DNA from 4 places in the Pseudoalteromonas sp. PB2-1 genome. Region 2 is predicted to be linked to each of the others. Evidence: predicted binding sites of a transcription regulator. Region 2 holds the regulator's gene; each other region holds the start of a gene.
What was found. The regulator sigma-54, encoded in region 2, starts transcription at its own class of promoters, with help from an activator protein. The targets are predictions, from matches to a motif close to GTTGGCACGNNNNTNGNNT.

Region 1 (5,091 bases), 1.6 Mb from region 2:
AGGCGCGACGCGTACGTCTATGCGTGCATCAGCCTATCCAGGAGAAGATAAAGATAAGTTAGCAACCCCTGAGGATCTTATGCCTACTTACCTTTATCTAATGAGTGATGACTCAAAAGATATCAATGGTCAATCTTTAGATGCGCAACAAAAATAACTTTTGTGCTGTTGACGAATGATTAACCAATAAAAAACCTTACTCTCGAGTAAGGTTTTTTATTTTCTAGTATCTAACGACGCTTAGGCTGCTTAACGCGTTGATTATGCTTTTTAACAGCTTTACGAATTTGGTTTATCTTGGCCCGTTTTTCTTTACGCTTTTCAGGTATAACTGATAATTTTGTTTGCGTTTCACGACCCAATTGAACAGTTTTACGCAAATAGTTAACTGTATCCAAATCAAGCTCTGCCCACCCACCTTGAGGCAAGCGTTTATCTAGCTCTAACTTACCGTAACGAATACGAATAAGACGAGATACTTCCACATCTTGTGATTGCCATAAACGACGAACTTCGCGGTTGCGTCCCTCGGTTAAGGTAACATTAAACCAACGATTTATTCCTTCACCACCTAATGGTTTAATATTTAAAAATTTCGCAGGTCCATCATCCAGTTCAACCCCTTTGGTTAAGTTACGTAAGGTCTCATTCGTTACTTCACCAAATACCCGTGCAGAATATTCGCGCTCTACTTCATAGCTGGGATGCATAAGGCGATTAGCAAGCTCACCATCATTGGTAAACAACATTAATCCAGCGGTATTAATATCCAGTCGACCTACAGCAATCCAACGCTCACCATCTACTTTAGGGAGACGATCGAACACAGTACGGCGACCTTCAGGATCTTTGCGAGTACATAACTCGCCTTCTGGCTTGTTATACATAAGCACACGACAAATCCGGTCAGCTTTATCTTCAACTTTTACTACATGTCCATCAACACGAATTACATCAGTTGCTTCAACACGATCGCCCAAACGAGCCACTTTGCCATTGACACTTACTCGATTTGCATCAATGTATTTTTCCATCTCACGACGTGAGCCCACACCAGCACGGGCCAATACTTTTTGTAACTTTTCAGTTTCTACATTACTCATTCAGATAGTTCTCTCACAGAAGGATCGCTCAAAAGCTGGTTAATTTTACTTTCCTGTAATTCAGGTAAGGGTGGTAATTCATCTAAACCAGCTAATGAAAAATAGTCTAAGAAAGCGGATGTTGTAGCATACAAAGCCGGACGTCCTGGTACCTCTTTGTGGCCTACAACCCTTATCCACTCTCTTTCTAATAAGGTTTTAATAATCCCTGAGCCGACAGTAACCCCTCGTACTTGTTCGATTTCACCACGCGTAATGGGTTGCCTGTAGGCAATCAAAGATAATGTTTCTAATAGTGCTCTTGAGTATTTAGGTGCGCGCTCTTGCCAAAGATTTGCAAGCCATGGTGCTAAGCTTGCGCAGGCCTGAAATCGATAACCGCTGCCAACTTCAACCAATTTTATGCCGCGTGTTTGATAATGGGTTTGAATGTTTTCAATTGCATTATTAATGCGTGCCATAGAAACGCTTAAATCAGCCAATACTGTCTCTTTTAAATGACGTTTAGATAAAGGTTTACCTGCTACAAAAATCGCGGCTTCTATGATTTCGACTAACTGTTCATCATTAATACGTTTTGCGGCCATGGGTTACTATAGGTCATTTAAATCACTAACGCTCTATTATGACAGAAGTCTTGCTAGGTTGGAAAAATTATTACAAAAAAAGCCAGTGTAATACACTGGCTCCAAACAATGTTTATATTTGAGCTAAATTACGAGCTTTTTTTAACCATGTCTAATGCGTCATCTTCAGCAACATCACTACCATGTTCAGTGATGTAGCTAATAAACTCATTACGGCTTACGCGCTTGTCCTTATTAGTATCCATATACCCAAAATGGTTGGCAATATCGTCATCATCAGCCTCTTCAACCGAGATATAACCATTTTTATCGTTATCTAAGGATTTAAAATCATTTTCGATAGGATCAAATTGAGCTATTTCAGCTTTAAACGCCGACTCAGAGACTTCGCTATCTTCCGCAACTTTACCCGTATTAAGCTGCATGTAAGCATTAAACTCACTTCGGCTGATTTGTTCATCCATATTAGTATCGATATTTGAAAAATGTGCCCAAATTGCATCATCATCTGCTTCTGTTTTAGAGATGTAACCATCGTTATCATTATCTAAACTGCCAAAATCGCTGTCTATTTTTGCTAAAGAGTTGCTTGCAGAGCATGCTGAAAGACTAAGAGCCGCTAAAATTGTTGATGCTAGAGTTAACTTGTTCATAAGACATTTCCTTGTAGTCGATTAGATTCGCTTGGACTAATACAAGTTGAATGCCAAAACACCTTACAGCCTAAAATCAAGCACTTAGAAAGCAGTTAAGTTGTGGTTAAGACTATGATTTAGCAAGCTTTTCATACTTACTGTAATTTTTTCATAAAAAAAGCGCTCCAAAGAGCGCTTTTTACAAATAAGTTTAACATACCGATTAAATAGCCGCGTTTTGGTAACGCTTAACGAACTCTGTTACTGCTTCACCGTTACATTTTAAGGTATTTAAGTTACCAATTTTTTCACGTACAGGTGTCAAACCTTGCTTAAGTGCTGTGATGCAAAGTTGCGTTTCTTTTTGCTCATTTTTAGCAAAAACTTCAACTGATACTTTCGAAGTCGCTTTTTGTGACTCTGCTTTTTTAGCAATGTCACGAATGTCGACACCATTACACTCAATACTTTTAGAAAAACGCGACATCGCAATACCATGCTTTGTCGCTTCTTTACGTGCAGCGGTAAACCCTTCGTTTGCACTCAGACTACATAACTTAGATTCAATACGATTATCAGCTGAGAAATATTGTGGATTGCTTGCCAATGAGCCAAATGAGATACATGCAAGTGAAAGCATCACTAATTGTTTTTTCATGGTTTACCTTTTAAGTGTACATAATTTGAACGGTTAATCTGCGCGCATTATATAAACAAAAAAGAACAAATCAATTAAATATATTATTTAATATTTTAATTAATATCGAGTTAACAATGCGTTTAACTAAACCCTCAATTGATCAACATTTAAACAGTGCATTTTTCTTTCTTTGCTCATGAATAGCGCCACATTTGATGGTAGAATTACGTTACTTCCTTTAAAGAAAAATAAACTAAGGTGCATGATGAAGGTTATCTCGTTCAACATAAATGGACTTCGCGCTCGCTTACATCAACTACAAGCGGTGATAGATAAACATCAACCAGATATCATTGGCTTACAAGAAATCAAAGTTCATGATGAAGCTTTCCCACTCGAAGACGTGCAAAAAATGGGTTATCACGTTTATTTTCACGGTCAAAAAGCCCATTACGGCGTGGCAATGTTATGTAAACAAGAACCTAAATCGGTAATGAAAGGCTTTGCAACTGATACAGACGAGTCGCAACGTCGTATGATCAGCGTGACTGTAACCCAACAGAATGGCCGTGACTTAACTGTTATGAATGGTTACTTTCCACAGGGCGATAATATTGCTCACGAAATTAAATTCCCTTACAAACGTCAGTTCTATAAAGATTTAATGACCCACTTAGAAGTCAATCACACGCCTGAGGAAGATGTTATTGTGATGGGCGACATTAATATTTCACCTACTGATCTCGACATTGGTATTGGTGAACCAAACCGCAAACGCTGGTTAAAGACTGGTAAGTGCTCTTTTCAACCAGAAGAGCGTGAATGGTTAAGTACATTATTAAACTGGGGCTTTAAAGATACCTTCCGTGAACTTTACCCTGAAAAAGTTGAACAATACTCGTGGTTTGATTACCGCTCAAAAGGTTTTGATGACAACCGAGGCCTACGTATCGATGTAATTTTAGCAACTCCAGCCCTTGCTGAGCGTTGTGTTGAGTCTGGTATCGATTACGAATTACGTGGTATCGAAAAACCTTCTGATCATGCGCCAATATGGTCAACATTTAACGCATGATAGACACTATGCAATGGCAGCTCCCTTTATGGAGCTGTGTGGCTTTAATACTTTGGCTAAGTTTTGATAAACAAAGCGCATCGCAATTATTGGCAACGCCAATAAGACAAGTTGGTGTGCTCGCCTGTGCTTTGGTACTTGCAGTACTGTGGCGCATTAAAGCGGGGATATTGCCAGGCCTTGAATTGCATATTTTAGGGGTTACTGCTGTGACCCTGATTTTAGGTTGGCGATTAGCCATTTTTGCAAGTGCCCTTGCAAGTTTACTGTTGGTACTAGTTGCTCAGTTGCCTATGGCTTTATTGCCCGTGCATTTACTGTTTACTGCTTTTTTACCAATTACGTTGAGCTATTTGTGTTTTGTGCTTTGTTATACCTACTTACCAAGACATTTTTTTATTTATATCTTTTTATGCGCGTTTTTAACCGCTGCTGTTATCGCCTGTATTAAAATACTCACCAGTGGTGTGCTTTATTACTTGCTTGGTGATTACAGTTTTATTGAGATTTCAGAAAACTACCTCATTCTATGTGCGATAATTTGGTTTCCTGAAGCAATGCTCAATGGCATGGCTATTACCTTAATGATTACCTATCGCCCTCATTGGGTTAAAACCTTTTATGATAAGGACTATTTAGACTCATGAGTCTTCACTATCACTGCCCGCTTTGCAAACTTGAGCTTACACTCAAGGATAAAACTTACCGCTGTAACAATAACCACAGCTTTGATATCGCCAAAGAGGGTTATGTCAATTTACTGCCCGTACAAAATAAAAAGTCGAAACAACCGGGCGATAACCTTGAAATGGTGCAAGCGCGACGCGAGTTTTTAAATGCGGGGCATTATGGTTTTTTACAGCAAGCTTTAGCTGAACTCGTGGCATCACTGACACCAAATTCAGTGATTGATTTAGGCTGTGGTGAAGGCTTCTATACCCAAGCAATTGCAGCGCAATCGAGTGCCGAAGTGTATGGTGTTGATATTTCGAAACCTGCGGTAAAATACGCCGCTAAGTGGTATGAAAGTGCGCATTTTAGTGTCGCGTCG
Region 2 (5,091 bases):
CAACAGGCGCAATAAACAGTGAAGACGAGATAATCGCAACACCGGATTACACCGCCATTGCGCTAAAGCAAACGGCGTATGATGAGCAAGGTAACATCAGCCATAAAGTCGCTGCGGCTAAAATGGAGCTATACCAACAATTAGGATTTACTTTTTTTGAGCAACCTATTTTTACCATTTATGGAGATCAACAGGTTTGGCAGGTGAAAGCAAAAGAGGCTACCTTGTACGAAAACGATCAACTTATTTTTGAAGGTGACGTTGTTGCAAAAAATCTAACTCATAATGGCATGATTGAAGATATCAACGCAGAAAATATCAATGTTGATATTGAAAAAATGACCATGTACTCAAAACAACCTGTTACATTAACAGGCCCAAACTTAAAGATTACCGGTAAAGGTTTAAAAGCTGATTTAAAAGCCGAAATCGTCGAGTTAACTAACCATACACGAACCATATACTATGACCAATAAACTTAAAAAATTACTTCTAATCCCAAGCTTATTGATTGCGTTTTCAAGCGCTGCTGCAGACCAAGCGGGTACTCCTATCAGCATTAGCTCAGATCGCCAAGTAGGTCAGTTAAAAAATGGTGTCGGGATTTTTGAAGAAAATGTAGAAATAACCCATGGTAATCGTCGTATTACCGCAGATCGCCTAGAAGCACATGCTGGTGAGGTTGATGGTACTGTTTCACTTATCATTGCCACTGGTAAGCCAGCCTACTTTGAAGAAAAACAAGAAGATGGCACGGTTATGAGCGCCAGTGCAGACGAAGTACGTTACGATGTAGCAAAGCGTTTACTCACCTTAGTTGGCGATGCACAAGTGACACAAGCAGGGCAAAAAGTCAGTGCAAAAAGTATAACTTACGACATGGAACAACAACTCATTAGTGCTGAAAAAGACGAAAATTCAACGGATCGTGTGCATACAATCTTAGTGCCTGTTGATAATAAAAAAGATGATAAAGGCCAGCCATGAGTACATTAAAAGCAGAGCTGTTAGCAAAGAGCTATAAAGGCCGCCAAGTTGTCAAAAATGTGGGACTAGAAGTCGAAGCTGGCAGTATTGTTGGCCTACTAGGCCCTAATGGTGCAGGTAAAACCACCACCTTCTACATGATTGTAGGGCTAGTGCCAAGCGACAAAGGTAAAATTAGTATTGATGACAACGACATCACTTTATTACCCATGCACAATCGCGCTCGATTAGGTATTGGCTATTTACCCCAAGAATCATCCATTTTTAGAAAGTTGACGGTCTACCAAAACCTGATGGCGATTCTTGAAACACGTAAAGATCTTAAAAAACAGCAACGAGAAGAAACACTCAATAACCTGCTTGATGAATTTAGTATTCAGCACATTCGAGATAGCCAAGGTATGGCGCTATCAGGAGGCGAGCGTCGCCGTGTTGAAATCGCGCGAGCATTAGCCGCAGATCCAAAATTTATTCTGCTAGATGAGCCTTTTGCTGGTGTTGATCCAATTTCAGTGTTAGATATAAAGAAAATTATAGAGCATTTGAAAAACCGTGGTATCGGTGTACTAATAACTGACCATAATGTTCGAGAAACCCTTGATGTTTGTGAAAAAGCCTACATTGTTTCTCATGGGGAGCTAATTGCATCAGGCACGCCTGAACACGTATTAGCAGACCAAACCGTACGCGATGTTTATCTAGGCGAGCAATTCAGGTTGTAACCAATACACCACCGACTAGAGCATCTGCTAGACTTACAATAATGACAACATATTGATATTGACTCAAAGTAGTATCAATAAATGATTTAAAAGGATTGTTAGGGATACATGAGGCAATCATTACAGCTGCGCATGGGCCAGCAACTTACAATGACTCCACAACTGCAACAAGCCATTCGCTTATTGCAACTTAGTACATTGGATCTCCAGCAAGAAATACAAGAAGCGCTTGATAGTAATCCTCTACTTGAAGTGGAAGAAGCGGATTACAGTGAAGACGCAATCGGTAAAAACGAACAAAAATCTGACTCTGATGATTCACAAGTCACTGCTACGGCAGAAGAAGCACCAAGTGAGTACGAGCAAGAAAGCAGTGATGCACTCAATAAAGATACCGTTAGTGACGACCTAGCAATGGACGTCACGTGGGATGAGTACATGAGTGCAGCTCCTTCAACCTCTTCAGGGCCAATGCCAGAAGATGAGTCTATTTATCAAGGTGCGTCAACCGAAACTCTCCACGAATATCTGATGTGGCAACTACAGTTGACCCCATTTAGTCCAACTGATGAAGCAATTGCTGTTGCTATAGTCGAAGCTATTGATGACTCAGGTATTTTAACCGTCAGTTGTGAGGATATTGTTGAAAGCTTTAATCAAAACGATGATGAAGAAGAAGAAATAGAACTTGATGAAGTCGAAGCGGTCCTAAAAAGAATACAGCTATTTGATCCTGTCGGCATTGGTGCTCGCAGTTTACAAGAGTGCCTATGTATTCAACTTCGTCAATTCGATGCAGATACACCTTATTTGGCTGAAACTAAAATGGTTTTATCTGAGCACATCGAATTATTAGCAAGTCGCGACTATCGTACTTTGATGAAAAAGACTAAGCTTAAAGAAAACGAGCTAAAAGAAGTCATGACGCTTATCCATAGCTTGAACCCTAAGCCCGCGGATAGCATCGTACGTGAAGAGTCTGAATACGTCATACCCGACGTATCAGTAAAAAAAGTAAAAGGTCGTTGGGTCGTTGAGCTTAACCCTGACTGTATGCCAAAGATCAGAGTGAATAGCCAATATGCGGCTATGTCACGCTCTGTAAAATCAAGCAGCGACAGTCAGTTTATTCGCTCTCATCTGCAAGAAGCTAAGTGGTTTATTAAAAGCTTAGAGAGCCGGAATGATACTTTATTAAAAGTAACGAACTGTATTGTTCAACAACAACAGGCTTTCTTTGAACACGGCCCTGAGGCGATGAAACCGATGGTGCTAAATGATGTCGCTGAAATGGTCGAAATGCATGAATCGACGATTTCACGGGTTACAACGCAAAAATATATGCATACCCCAAGGGGTATTTTTGAGTTGAAATATTTCTTCTCAAGCCACGTCAGCACAGAAAATGGTGGCGAGTGTTCATCAACGGCAATACGCGCTTTAATCAAAAAGCTTATTGCCGCAGAAAACTCAGCGAAGCCATTGAGTGATAGTAAGATTGCAGATATATTGGCTGAGCAAGGAATTAAAGTAGCTAGACGTACAATTGCAAAATACCGAGAGTCTCTAGCAATACCGCCGTCTAATCAGCGTAAAAGCTTGATTTAGACGTTTTACATAGAAGGAAAATGCTTATGCAACTAAACCTAACTGGTCGTCATGTAGAAATCACAGATTCATTAAAAGACTATGTAAACACCAAGTTTGCGAAACTAGAAAGGCATTTTGATCATATTAATAATGTTCATGTCATTTTAGACGTAGAAAAATTAAGTCAAAAAGCAGAAGCAACTTTACATGTAAACGGAGGCGAACTGTTTGCCTCTACAGAGCATCAAGATATGTACGCGGCCATCGACTCGCTAATTGATAAGCTTGATCGCCAAGTAATTAAACACAAAGAGAAATTAGCTCGACACTAAATTATGAAACTTAGTTCACTTACTAGCCAGGACTGCAGCAAAGCTGCGGTCCTTTTTAATAGCAAAAAAAGAATTCTCGAATTTATCAGCGAACTCGCTCATGAGCAGCTTCCTCATCTATCGCAGCAAGATATTCTTAATGCTTTACTCAATCGAGAAAAATTGGGGAGCACAGGAATTGGTAGAGGTATTGCTATTCCGCATGGTCGTATGTCAGGTGCTGATAAACCGCATGCGTTTATTATAGTGAGCGAATCTCCAATTAACTTTGACGCAATTGACAACCGCCCTGTTGATATTTTTGTTGCACTCATCGTACCTGATGGAGACTGCCAACTTCATTTAAAGACCTTATCAACAATTGCTGATAGACTAAAAGACAAAGAATTTTGTAAACAGTTACGCAGCGCTAAAACCGATCAGGAACTGTTTCAAGTTATTGCATCAGAGGCATAAATGGAATTAATTATTATCAGTGGCCGTTCTGGCTCAGGTAAATCAGTCGCTTTACGAGTCCTTGAGGATCTTGGTTATTATTGCGTTGATAATATTCCTGTAAACCTATTACCTTCGCTAGTGCGCAGCGTCTCTGATAATTACGACAAAATAGCAGTCAGTATCGACGTACGTAACCTGCCAAAAGAGCAACAAGAATTTAATGATATTCTTGAATACTTGCCAGGTTTCGCCAATCCAACCTTATTTTACCTTGATAGTGATGATCAAACACTCATTAGACGTTTCTCTGAGACAAGACGTTTACATCCGCTTTCTTTAGATTCTTTACCACTCGATTTAGCAATTAAGCAAGAAAAAATACTGCTCGATGTACTAATTACCCGCGCCGACTTTATGATCGACACAACGGATTTAAGTGTACATCAGCTAGCAGAGTCAATTCGTGAGAAGATTCTCGGTAAAAAAGACAAAAAGCTTATTATTACCTTTATGTCATTTGGCTTTAAGCATGGTATCCCGAAAGAAGCTGACTATGTATTTGATGCACGCTTTTTACCAAACCCACACTGGGAGCCAGATCTTAAGCCACTTACGGGTCTCGACCAACCAGTTAAAGATTACCTTGCAAGCCATAGCATAGTGCAAAAATTTACTTGGCAGATTCAAACCTTTGTGCAAACGTGGTTACCACACCTTGAACGTAATAACCGCAGCTATTTAACGATCGCAATTGGCTGCACAGGTGGACAGCATCGCTCGGTTTACTTAGCACAGACGATTGGTGAAAGTTTCGCGAAAAGCCATGCGAATGTAAAAATTCGCCATCGTGAGCAAGACTTATAATAAGGGCTTTAACATGTATGCTGAAAATACGTTTTTAATTCAAAACAAACTTGGCTTACACGCTCGGGCAGCAACTGTACTTGCACAACTTGCACTTCAATTTGATGCTAAAATTATGTTATATCAAGATGACAAAGAAGCTGAAGGTGACAGTGTAC
Region 3 (5,091 bases), 560 kb from region 2:
AAACAGCGGAAGAGATTGATGAACGTCAAGATCAGCTGTTACGCATCGTTTAATAGCACTGAGAGGGTAGAATTATGAATCCTGCATTGTGGATCAGTAAAACAGGGCTTGATGCCCAACAAACCGATATTTCGGTGATTTCAAATAATCTCGCGAATGCCAGTACGGTAGGCTATAAAAAAAGCCGTGCTGTATTCGAAGATTTACTATATCAAAATATCAATCAGCCTGGTGGTCGCTCATCACAAGATACTGAGATGCCATCAGGTTTAATGCTTGGTGCGGGTGCAAAAGTAGTTGCAAACCAAAAGAACTTTTCGCAAGGTAACATGCTTACTACCGAAAACTCACTCGATTGGATGATTTCAGGCCCCGGCTTTTTCGAAGTACAACTGCCAGATGGAAATATTGCTTACTCACGTAATGGTCAATTTACAACCGATGAAGATGGCCGAATTGTAACCTCTGGTGCGGGTTTCCCTATTCAGCCTGAAATGAATGTTCCTGACGATGCACAATCAATCACTGTTTCACAAGACGGTGAAGTATCCGTGCGGGTGGCAGGACAAGCAGAAAATGTCGTGATTGGTCAGCTTACAATCAGTGATTTTATTAATCCGTCGGGTTTAGAGCCGATGGGGCAAAACCTGTATACAGAAACCGCTGTAAGTGGTGCGCCTGTGCAAGGTAATCCAGGTATTGATGGCTTAGGCACTGTGGTTCAAGGATCACTTGAAACGTCGAACGTTAATGTAACCGAAGAGCTTGTTAATCTGATTGAAACGCAACGAATTTATGAAATGAATTCAAAAGTGATTTCAGCGGTTGATGAAATGCTTAGCTATATTAATCAGCAGCTTTAATGGGTAGGGGGTCGCATGCGTAATATTATCTTAGTCACATCGGCAGCATTTATGTTAGGTGGTTGTATGTCAACACAGAACCACCATGTGGTTCAGGATGACCCTTACTATGCACCTATGTATCCAGAGCCTTCTGCTGAACAAATGGTACCAACAGGTTCATTGTTTGATAGTTATCTGTCAAATGATCTGTATTCAGATAAAAAAGCACTCAGAACAGGCGATATTATTACTGTTAAGTTGCAAGAGTCTACGCAAGCATCGAAAGCGGCAAAAACTGAAACAGATAAAGAAACGGATGCCAGCTTAGATCCGGTTATCGGCTTAGGTGGAAACCCAGTTAATATAGGCGGAGATAGCATCCAGTTTGGCATTGGCTCAGGTTCATCGTTTAAAGGCGATTCAAAGTCAAACCAGTCTAATAGCTTATTTGGTGATATATCCGTCAATGTAATGCGCGTTTTGCCTAATGGCAATTTAGTGATCCGCGGTGAAAAGTGGTTAACCTTAAATACAGGCGAAGAATTTATTCGTTTAGAAGGCTTAGTTCGCCCTGAAGATGTCACTGCCGATAATACAGTCACATCAAATCGCATTGCGAATGCACGAATTCAATATTCAGGAAAAGGGCAAATGCAAGAGTCGCAAAGTGCTGGGTGGCTTTCACGATTCTTCAGCAGTTCACTTTTTCCTTTTTAGAGGTAACACATCATGAATGGGGTTAAATACATCATCGCACTTTGCTTACTTAGTTTGCAGTTTAGTGTGCAGGCTGAGCGGGTTAAAGATGTCTCTATGGTTGAAGGTGTTCGCTCTAACCAATTAGTTGGCTATGGTCTGGTTGTTGGTTTGCCAGGTACTGGTGAGCAAAGCCGTTTTACTGAACAAAGCTTTAAAGCCATGCTCAATGGTTTTGGCATAACTTTGCCGGCGAGTTTAAAGCCAAAAATTAAAAATGTTGCCGCTGTTGCTGTGCATGCAGAACTGCCTGCATTTAGAAAGCCTGGCCAAACAATTGACATCACTGTTTCTTCAATTGGTAGTGCAGGAAGTTTACGTGGCGGTACATTACTGCAAACCTTCTTAAAAGGGGTGGATGGCAACACCTATGCGATTGCCCAAGGTAGCCTTGTCGTCGGTGGGTTAGGGGCAGAAGGTGCTGACGGTAGCCGTGTTATTATCAATACACCCACTGTTGGGCGTATTCCAAATGGCGCAACGGTTGAGAGAGCAGTTAAAAGCCCGTTTATGCAAGGTGACTACATTACCTTTAATTTGAATCGCCCAGATTTCACAACAGCAAAAAGATTAGAGCAAACAATTAATGACTTAGTTGGTCCAAATAGCGCGCAAGCAATTGATGCGGCGTCAGTGAGAGTGCTTGCACCTCGTGATGCATCGCAGCGTGTTGCTTATTTATCAACGCTTGAAAATTTGGAGTTCAAGCCTGCTGACACTGCAGCAAAAATTATTGTTAATTCACGTACAGGCACAATAGTGATTGGTAAGAATGTTAAGTTGCAACCGGCGGCGATAACGCATGGTGGATTAACCGTTACCATTGCTGAGCAGCAAAATGTTTCGCAGCCAAACGCATTTAGCGAGGGTGAAACAGTTGTGACTAATCAAAGTATTATCGATGTTAACCAAGATGATTCTCGTGCATTTGTATTTAATCCAGGAATTAGTCTTGATGATCTGGTGCGTGCTATTAACGAAGTAGGGGCAGCCCCAGGTGACTTAATGGCCATTCTTGAAGCTCTTAAGCAAGCAGGGGCCATAAACGGGCAACTTGTGATTATTTAATTAACTAAAAACGCGCGAAAGCGCGTTTTTAGTCTCTGCGTTATTATTCTACATTCTTTTCTCTTATTTGTTGGCTCATTTTTTGCATTTGATTGGGTATTAATAATTATTGTGTCAAAAAGCTGATGGATACTAATCATCTCGACAAGCAAAACTTTTTTGATTTAGGTAACTTAGACTCATTACGTCAAAGTGCCCTAAAAAATGATGCCTCTAGCGATGCGTCAAAAGAAGCGCTAAAAAAGGCGGCGGCACAATTTGAATCTATCTTCACACAAATGCTCTTGAAGAGCATGCGTAAAGCGAATGAAGCGTTCGAAGATAAAGACAGTCCTTTTAACACCAGTGGCGTAAAGTTTTTTGAAGAGATGCATGATCAGCAGCTATCAGTCGAGCTGTCTTCAAATGGCTCATTGGGTTTAGCAGATCTTATTGTTCAGCAGTTATCGCCTGATGGCAAAAAATTTATGCCAGGCTCTGTGCTTAGAACAACAACTGAGTTTAACAGTGATAGACGTGCAAGTAGTGTTGAACAGCCAGATACGACGACTAAAGCTGTCGAGACTACGTCAGCCAATGAACAAACTGAAAATCGCTTTGATGATGCTGAATCATTTATCAGCACGGTGTGGGAACATGCTAAAAATGCAGCTGAGAAAATTGGTTTAAATCCTGCTGTCATGGTTGCGCAAGCAGCCCTTGAGACAGGTTGGGGAAAACACATTATTAGTAAAGCAGACGGCACCAGTAGTAACAACTTATTCAATATTAAATCTGATAAAAGCTGGCAAGGTGACAAAGCAAGCAAACTTACTTTGGAGTTTGAGCAAGGTGTGCCTGTTAAGAAACAAGCCAGTTTTCGTTCTTATCAATCAATTAAAGAAAGTGTTCATGATTTTGTGGATTTCCTCAATGAGAATCCTCGTTATCAAGAAGCACTTGAAAACACCGCAGAGCCTGCAGCATTTTTAGATTCTTTACAAAAAGCAGGTTATGCAACAGACCCAAATTATGCCGATAAAATAAAGCAGGTGCTAAAGCGTGTTGAGCTTCAAAGTGTTGCTGCTTCATTGGTACGTTAAGGAGTAAGCCCTCATGTCATTTAATATTTATGACATTGCAAATGCTGGTATAAGAGCAAACTCACAGTTGCTGCAAACCACCAGTAAAAATATAGCCAATGTTAATACAGAAGGCTATGTACGTGAGCGAACAGAATTTACTACCATGATCGACAATCAAGTTGGTCGTGGTGAAACTTATCGTTTACTCAATGAGTTTGCGCAAAAACAGCTCAATCGTGACACGTCAAGTAAAGCATTTTTTGACCAATTTGTAACTGAAGCAAGCCGCATGGATAGCTTATTTTCAGAAGAGTCAAATAGTGTATCAACCAGTGTTAATTCGTTTTTTAATAATATTCAAGAAAGCCTAAATCAGCCATCGTCAAATGTTGCGCGTTCTTTAGTGATGACAGATGCACAGAATCTAATTGATCAAATGGATAGACTATCGGGGATTGTTTCAGAGCAAAAAGCGGTTGTGAATGAGCAGTTAGAAATCTTTTCCGAAGAAGCGAATAATTTAATTCAAAGTATAAGTGAACTGAATTCACAAATTGTTGCTGTTGATGGCACTGACCGTGAGTCACTTTCAAGTAGCCTTTATAATGAACGTGATAAAGCGATTCGTGATTTATCTGAATTAATTGATATTGAAACGTTGGATGGAAGTAACGGTGAAAAGCAAGTTTATTTAGGCACAGGCGAAGCCTTAGTTATGGAAAATGGTACATTTAATTTATTTTCTTTAACAGGCGATCCTGATCCGAGTTTTCAAGAACTTAAGTTAGATGTCAATGGTGGCAAAGCTGTGCAGCTTGAGGTAGATACGGGTAAATTAAAAGGCAAAATTGGTGGTCTTTTATCATTTCGTGATGACATCCTCGTGCCGGCACACAACCAGCTTGGTCAAATGGGGTTGGCGCTTGCTGATGCATTCAACCAACAGAATCACCTAGGTATGACTGCAAATGGTGAAATGGGCGGAGATATTTTTGCTATCCCTTCAACCAATGGCCTTGCGTATCAGGCAAATACGGGTAACGCATCAATGACGGCAACTGTTGAAGCTGGGTTTGGTAGTTCACTACCAGCCAGTGATTTTGTGATTAGTTATACCAGCCCTACGACAGTGGAAATCCAAGCGGTTGATAATAAAGGTGAGCCAATTGGTGCAGTAACAACCGCAGATGTTGTGGGTGGGGTTATTGACTCTTCAACTATTACACCTGCCGGTGGTGAGTCATTTGGTTTAGAGCTCAATGTTTCTGGCACGGCGAATGTCGGTGATAAGTTTATGGTTAAATTAAACTCTCACGCTTCTGGCAATTTAGAGCTGGCTACAAACAGACCCGAAGACT
Region 4 (5,091 bases), 580 kb from region 2:
GGTATGGTTTGTGCATTTACACTGTCAGACACGATTTTTGAGTAGTTAATTATGGCCTTGGCAAATGTACTAAAACCACAATTTATCACAGCTAATCAATATAACCCATGTTTACAGCAAGAAGAGTATGTGGGGGAATTAAGTGAGCTTCGCCAGCAAGCGAGTTGGCTTAGTCATTTGGTTGATACTATGCCTGCAGGTGTGGTGGTGCTAGATGGGCGCGGCATGATTGCAAAAGCAAATCAAATCGCGATAGACATGCTGGGTGAGCCATTAGAAGGTGAAAAGTGGTTTAGCGTTATTCAGCGCTCGTTTCGCCCTAAGCAAGATGATGGTCATGAGGTGTCATTAAAAGATGGTCGTTTAATCAAGCTCGATATTACAGCCCTAGCCCCTGAGCCTGGGCAACTCATCCTAATGACAGATTTGACCGAAACGCGCAGGTTGCAAAAGCGTGTAGCGCATATGCAACGTTTAAGTGCCCTTGGCAAAATGGTTGCTTCTCTTGCTCATCAAGTCAGGACGCCGCTTTCAGCAGCTATGCTATATGCTGCAAACTTAGGCTCGAAGCGATTACCTGAAGCATCGCGTGGTAATTTCCATACTAAGTTAATGTCGCGTTTAAAAGATTTAGAAACCCAAGTGAATGACATGCTTTTATTTGCTAAAAGCGGTGAGCAGCAAGTTGTTGAAAGTGTCTCGATGCAACAGCTTTTAAGTGAAGTTAAAGCGGGTGCCGATGCAATGGTTGCCCAAAATCACAGCGAGCTTGTCGTTAGTTTACCTGAGCCAGATATCGAAATTGTCGGTAATAAAACCGCACTGGCAAGTGCCGTTCAAAACCTTATTCATAATAGTATTCAAATAATTGGCAGTCAGGCACGTGTTGAGCTGAGTGCTGAGCGAGATGACAAAGATGAAAATTGCGTGCGCATAAGTGTCAGCGACAATGGCCCAGGTATTGATACTCGTTTAGCAGATAAATTATTTGAACCGTTTTTTACCACTAAAAGCCAAGGTACAGGGCTTGGACTGGCTGTAGTCAGCTCAGTCGCCAATGCCCATCAAGGGCGGGTTGAAGTATATAACAACGCACATGGTGGTGCCTGTTTTAGTTTGATCTTGCCTATTAGTGCAGAACCTATGTTAGCGGAGGCAAAATGAGTACTCATCCTATTTTAGTCGTTGAAGATGACGCAGGCCTACGAGAAGCGCTGATTGATACACTAGAAATGTCAGGTATTGATTGTATTGCTGCCGATAGTGCCGAGCAGGCGATGGTCTTGTTAAAACAAAATACCTATGCATTGGTAGTCAGTGATGTGCAAATGGGCACTATGAGTGGTCTCGACTTATTGCGCAGCATTAAATTGAATTACCCAGAGTTGCCCGTTTTGATGATGACAGCGTATGCCACCATTGATGATGCGGTTGAAGCAATGCGCCTTGGTGCTATTGACTATATGGCCAAGCCGTTTGCGCCAGAAGTGCTCCTTAATATGGTCAGTCGTTATTTACCAGAGAAAGAAAAAGAGACCGAAGGCCCGATTGTCGCAGATCCATCAAGCATAAAGCTACTTGAGCTGGCCAGTAAAGTGGCTCGCTCTGACGCCAGTGTTATGGTGCTTGGCCCAAGTGGGTCAGGTAAAGAAGTCTTAGCGCGTTATATTCACGATAAATCAAGCCGTGCTGACGCGCCTTTTGTTGCAATTAACTGCGCAGCCATCCCCGAAAACATGCTTGAGGCAACATTATTTGGTTACGAAAAAGGTGCTTTTACAGGCGCTATTCAAGCTTGCCCAGGTAAATTTGAACAGGCGCAAGGCGGCACTATTTTACTTGATGAAATCACTGAGATGGACTTAGGGCTGCAAGCAAAATTACTGCGTGTATTACAAGAGCGTGAAGTGGAGCGACTGGGTAGCCGTAAAACGATTGAACTTGATGTTCGTGTTTTGGCAACCAGCAACCGTGATCTAAAAGACGCTGTTAGTAACAATTTATTCAGAGAAGACTTATACTATCGTTTAAATGTATTCCCACTGATGTGGCGGCCACTTGCTGAGCGTCCAGGTGACATTATTATTCTGGCTGAGCATTTGATTGAACGACACTGCTTGAAAAGCAAAGAGCCAATTGCACTGATTACAGAAGGCGCAAAGCAGAAGTTACTAGCGCATGCGTGGCCTGGTAACGTACGTGAGCTTGATAATGTCATTCAACGGGCACTCATTTTATGTGATGGCAACAGTATTCATGAGAATGATATTTTCATCGAAGAGTTGTTATCACCAAGTTCAGAGCCAACCCAATCGGCTCCATCACATAATGCCCCGATTTACCAAGAGCAGCCTGTAGAGCCTCAGCTTGCGAGTATTCCTCAAGTGAACGAGCAAGGTAATTATAAAGACGAACTCAAAGATAAAGAGCATCGTATTATCTTAGAGACGCTAGCTAAATGCCAAGGCAAACGCAAAGAGGTTGCTGAGACTTTAGGAATTAGTCCTCGTACACTTAGGTATAAGTTGGCGCAAATGCGTGACCTTGGGATCGCATTACCAGCCTAATCCATATTTTTTCTTACACAAACAAGCTCACATTATCGTGAGCTTGTTTGCTGTCAAAACTCTGACAACAACAAATTAAATAATAACCAATTGTTTTTATTGGTTTTTATTTGTGGCACGCTTTGTGCATTTTACTTATTAAGTGAACTGCATCGTCAGAGAGTATTATGAAAATTCAAAACAGCGCATTATTTCAAGAAATGCAATCTATGGCTCTAGAAGCGGGCCGTAGCCAGTCAGTTAATAACTTACCAACACAAGCTCAGCCGACTTCATCAGCACAGTTTGGTGATTTACTTAGTAATGCGCTTGATAACGTTAATGGCCTACAACAAGACGCTAAGCAAAAAGTCACCGCATTAGAGATGGGAGATCGCAGTGTTTCTTTGGCAGAAGTGATGATAGCTTCGCAAAAGTCTTCAGTGGCTTTTGAGGCGACGGTACAAGTAAGAAACAAACTTGTTGAAGCATATAAAGACATTATGAACATGCCTGTTTAACTAGGTAGTGGAGAATTATTGTGGCGCAATCTAATCAATCAACTGATCTAGCCTTAGCAGGTGGTGGAGTCGATTCACCTGATACTGAGGAACAACAAGAGCAAAAGTCTGGATACTTAAGTGCCCTGAACGGTGTGGATGTACTTCGTCAGGTTACGTTAGTTATTGCATTGGCTATCTGTTTGGCAATCGCTATTTTTATCATTATTTGGGCTCGTCAGCCTGATATGCGACCGCTTGGTAAAATGCCAACGGAAGAGCTTATTCAAACTCTCGACTTTTTAGATGCTCAAAAGATTGATTATGAATTAGATGGTAATGTCATTTCGGTTGAAGAAGGCGAATACCAAAATATTAAGCTATTGATGGCTCGTGAAGGCCTTGAGCAAGCGCCAAGCTCAGGTACTGATATCATCATGCAAGATATGGGATTTGGTGTAAGCCAACGCCTTGAACGAGAACGTTTAAAACATGGCCGTGAGCAGCAGCTTGCGCGCACCATTGAAGAGCTAAAAAATGTAACTCGCGCCAAAGTACTTTTAGCTATTCCAAAAGAAAACGTATTTGCTCGTCGTGAAAAACAGCCTTCTGCTACGGTGGTGCTAACGCTTAAGCGTGGCCGCACACTTGATGGTGAAGAAGTTGACTCAGTGGTTGATATTATTGCGTCAGCTGTACAAGGGCTGTCACCTGAGCGCGTTACAGTTACCGATCAAAATGGCCGTTTACTTAACTCAGGCTCACAAAATTCACTGGCAGCTCGCTCACGTAAAGAGTATGAAATTGAGCGCAAACGTGAAGAAGAATATCTTAATAAAATCGATAGTATCCTTATCCCTGTCGTGGGGTTAGGCAACTACACAGCGCAAGTAGATTTGAATATGGACTTTAGTGCCGTTGAAGAAACTCAAAAGCGCTTTAACCCAGATTTACCTGCCGTGCGCAGTGAAACAACGTTTGAAGAAAATAACATTGGTGGTTTAGCGGTTGGTATTCCTGGTGCCTTAACAAACCAGCCGCCTGTTAACTCTGATATCCCTGAGGTAGCGGGTCAAGGTGCTGCTGGCACAGCAACTAACCCAAGTCGCTCTCACAAAGAAGCAACCCGTAATTATGAGTTAGATACAACGATTTCACATAAACGTCAGCAAACAGGGGTTATCCGTCGTATTAGTGTATCTGTTGCCGTTGACTACGTGCCTCAAGTCGGTGAAAACGGTGAAACAACAATGGTACCGCGCTCGGTTGAGGCATTGTCAAATATCCGTCGCTTATTACAAGGTGGTGTTGGCTTTGATATGCAGCGTGGTGATGCGCTAGAAGTTGTAACCGTGCCTTTTGTTCGCCAAGACACAGGAGAAGCAATCGAAATACCACTGTGGGAACAAGAGTGGTTCATGAAAATGCTACGTTTAGCGCTGGGCGCCTTGGTAATCATTGTACTAATAATTGCTGTTGTTAAACCGATGCTGAAACGCTTAATTTACCCAGATGATACACTGGAAGAATATGATGAAGATGCGCTAAGCTCAGGTATAGATATTGGTGATAGTACGCTAGATATGCTAAATAAAGACTTTGACTCGGCTGCTGTAGGATTCTCAAGTGATGGTACACTACAGCTACCAGATTTACATGGCGATGAAGATTTACTTAAAGCAGTGCGAGCACTGGTAGCAAATGAGCCTGAATTGTCTTCACAAGTAGTGAAAGCGTGGTTAACAGAAGATGACTGATCAAGAAAAACAACTACCTGCGGCGTTTGATGTCGACAAATTAGACGGCGTAGATAAAGCCGCGATACTTTTGCTGAGTTTATCAGAAGAGGATGCAGCACAAATCCTAAAACACTTAGAGCCAAAACAGGTTCAAAAAGTCGGGATGGCAATGGCTGCGCTGGATGATTTATCGCAAGCAAAAATTAGCGCTGTACATAACTTGTTTATTGAACAAATTCAAAGCTTTAGTACTATTGGTTTCCAATCTGAAGACTTTATTAAGAAAGCACTAACCGCAGCCCTAGG

Region 1: a site for sigma-54 is predicted at 2,383-2,401, ahead of L0Z67_RS07475 (EF-hand domain-containing protein). Genes of this name have one in related genera too.
Region 3: a site for sigma-54 is predicted at 2,739-2,757, ahead of flgJ (flagellar assembly peptidoglycan hydrolase FlgJ). Genes of this name have one in related genera too.
Region 4: a site for sigma-54 is predicted at 2,679-2,697, ahead of fliE (flagellar hook-basal body complex protein FliE). Genes of this name have one in related genera too.

The regions. Positions count from the first base shown of each region.
Region 1 covers NZ_CP090667.1:1,606,927-1,612,017, reverse strand. Annotated here, with positions in the region: gene L0Z67_RS07490 (YciK family oxidoreductase) at 1-157, shown strand, start outside; gene rluB (23S rRNA pseudouridine(2605) synthase RluB) at 231-1,103, opposite strand; gene scpB (SMC-Scp complex subunit ScpB) at 1,100-1,690, opposite strand; gene L0Z67_RS07475 (EF-hand domain-containing protein) at 1,819-2,343, opposite strand; gene L0Z67_RS07470 (exonuclease III) at 2,549-2,983, opposite strand; gene xthA (exodeoxyribonuclease III) at 3,231-4,040, shown strand; gene L0Z67_RS07460 (energy-coupling factor ABC transporter permease) at 4,037-4,687, shown strand; gene L0Z67_RS07455 (putative RNA methyltransferase) at 4,684-5,091, shown strand, end outside.
Region 2 covers NZ_CP090667.1:3,172,308-3,177,398, forward strand. Annotated here, with positions in the region: gene lptC (LPS export ABC transporter periplasmic protein LptC) at 1-476, shown strand, start outside; gene lptA (lipopolysaccharide transport periplasmic protein LptA) at 466-987, shown strand; gene lptB (LPS export ABC transporter ATP-binding protein) at 984-1,709, shown strand; gene L0Z67_RS14795 (RNA polymerase factor sigma-54) at 1,818-3,317, shown strand; gene hpf (ribosome hibernation promoting factor) at 3,344-3,631, shown strand; gene ptsN (PTS IIA-like nitrogen regulatory protein PtsN) at 3,635-4,087, shown strand; gene rapZ (RNase adapter RapZ) at 4,088-4,933, shown strand; gene L0Z67_RS14815 (HPr family phosphocarrier protein) at 4,947-5,091, shown strand, end outside.
Region 3 covers NZ_CP090667.1:2,611,061-2,616,151, reverse strand. Annotated here, with positions in the region: gene L0Z67_RS12270 (flagellar basal body rod protein FlgF) at 1-53, shown strand, start outside; gene flgG (flagellar basal-body rod protein FlgG) at 75-863, shown strand; gene flgH (flagellar basal body L-ring protein FlgH) at 879-1,562, shown strand; gene L0Z67_RS12255 (flagellar basal body P-ring protein FlgI) at 1,575-2,669, shown strand; gene flgJ (flagellar assembly peptidoglycan hydrolase FlgJ) at 2,795-3,751, shown strand; gene flgK (flagellar hook-associated protein FlgK) at 3,765-5,091, shown strand, end outside.
Region 4 covers NZ_CP090667.1:2,594,723-2,599,813, reverse strand. Annotated here, with positions in the region: gene L0Z67_RS12195 (PAS domain-containing sensor histidine kinase) at 52-1,164, shown strand; gene L0Z67_RS12190 (sigma-54 dependent transcriptional regulator) at 1,161-2,567, shown strand; gene fliE (flagellar hook-basal body complex protein FliE) at 2,735-3,067, shown strand; gene fliF (flagellar basal-body MS-ring/collar protein FliF) at 3,088-4,803, shown strand; gene fliG (flagellar motor switch protein FliG) at 4,796-5,091, shown strand, end outside.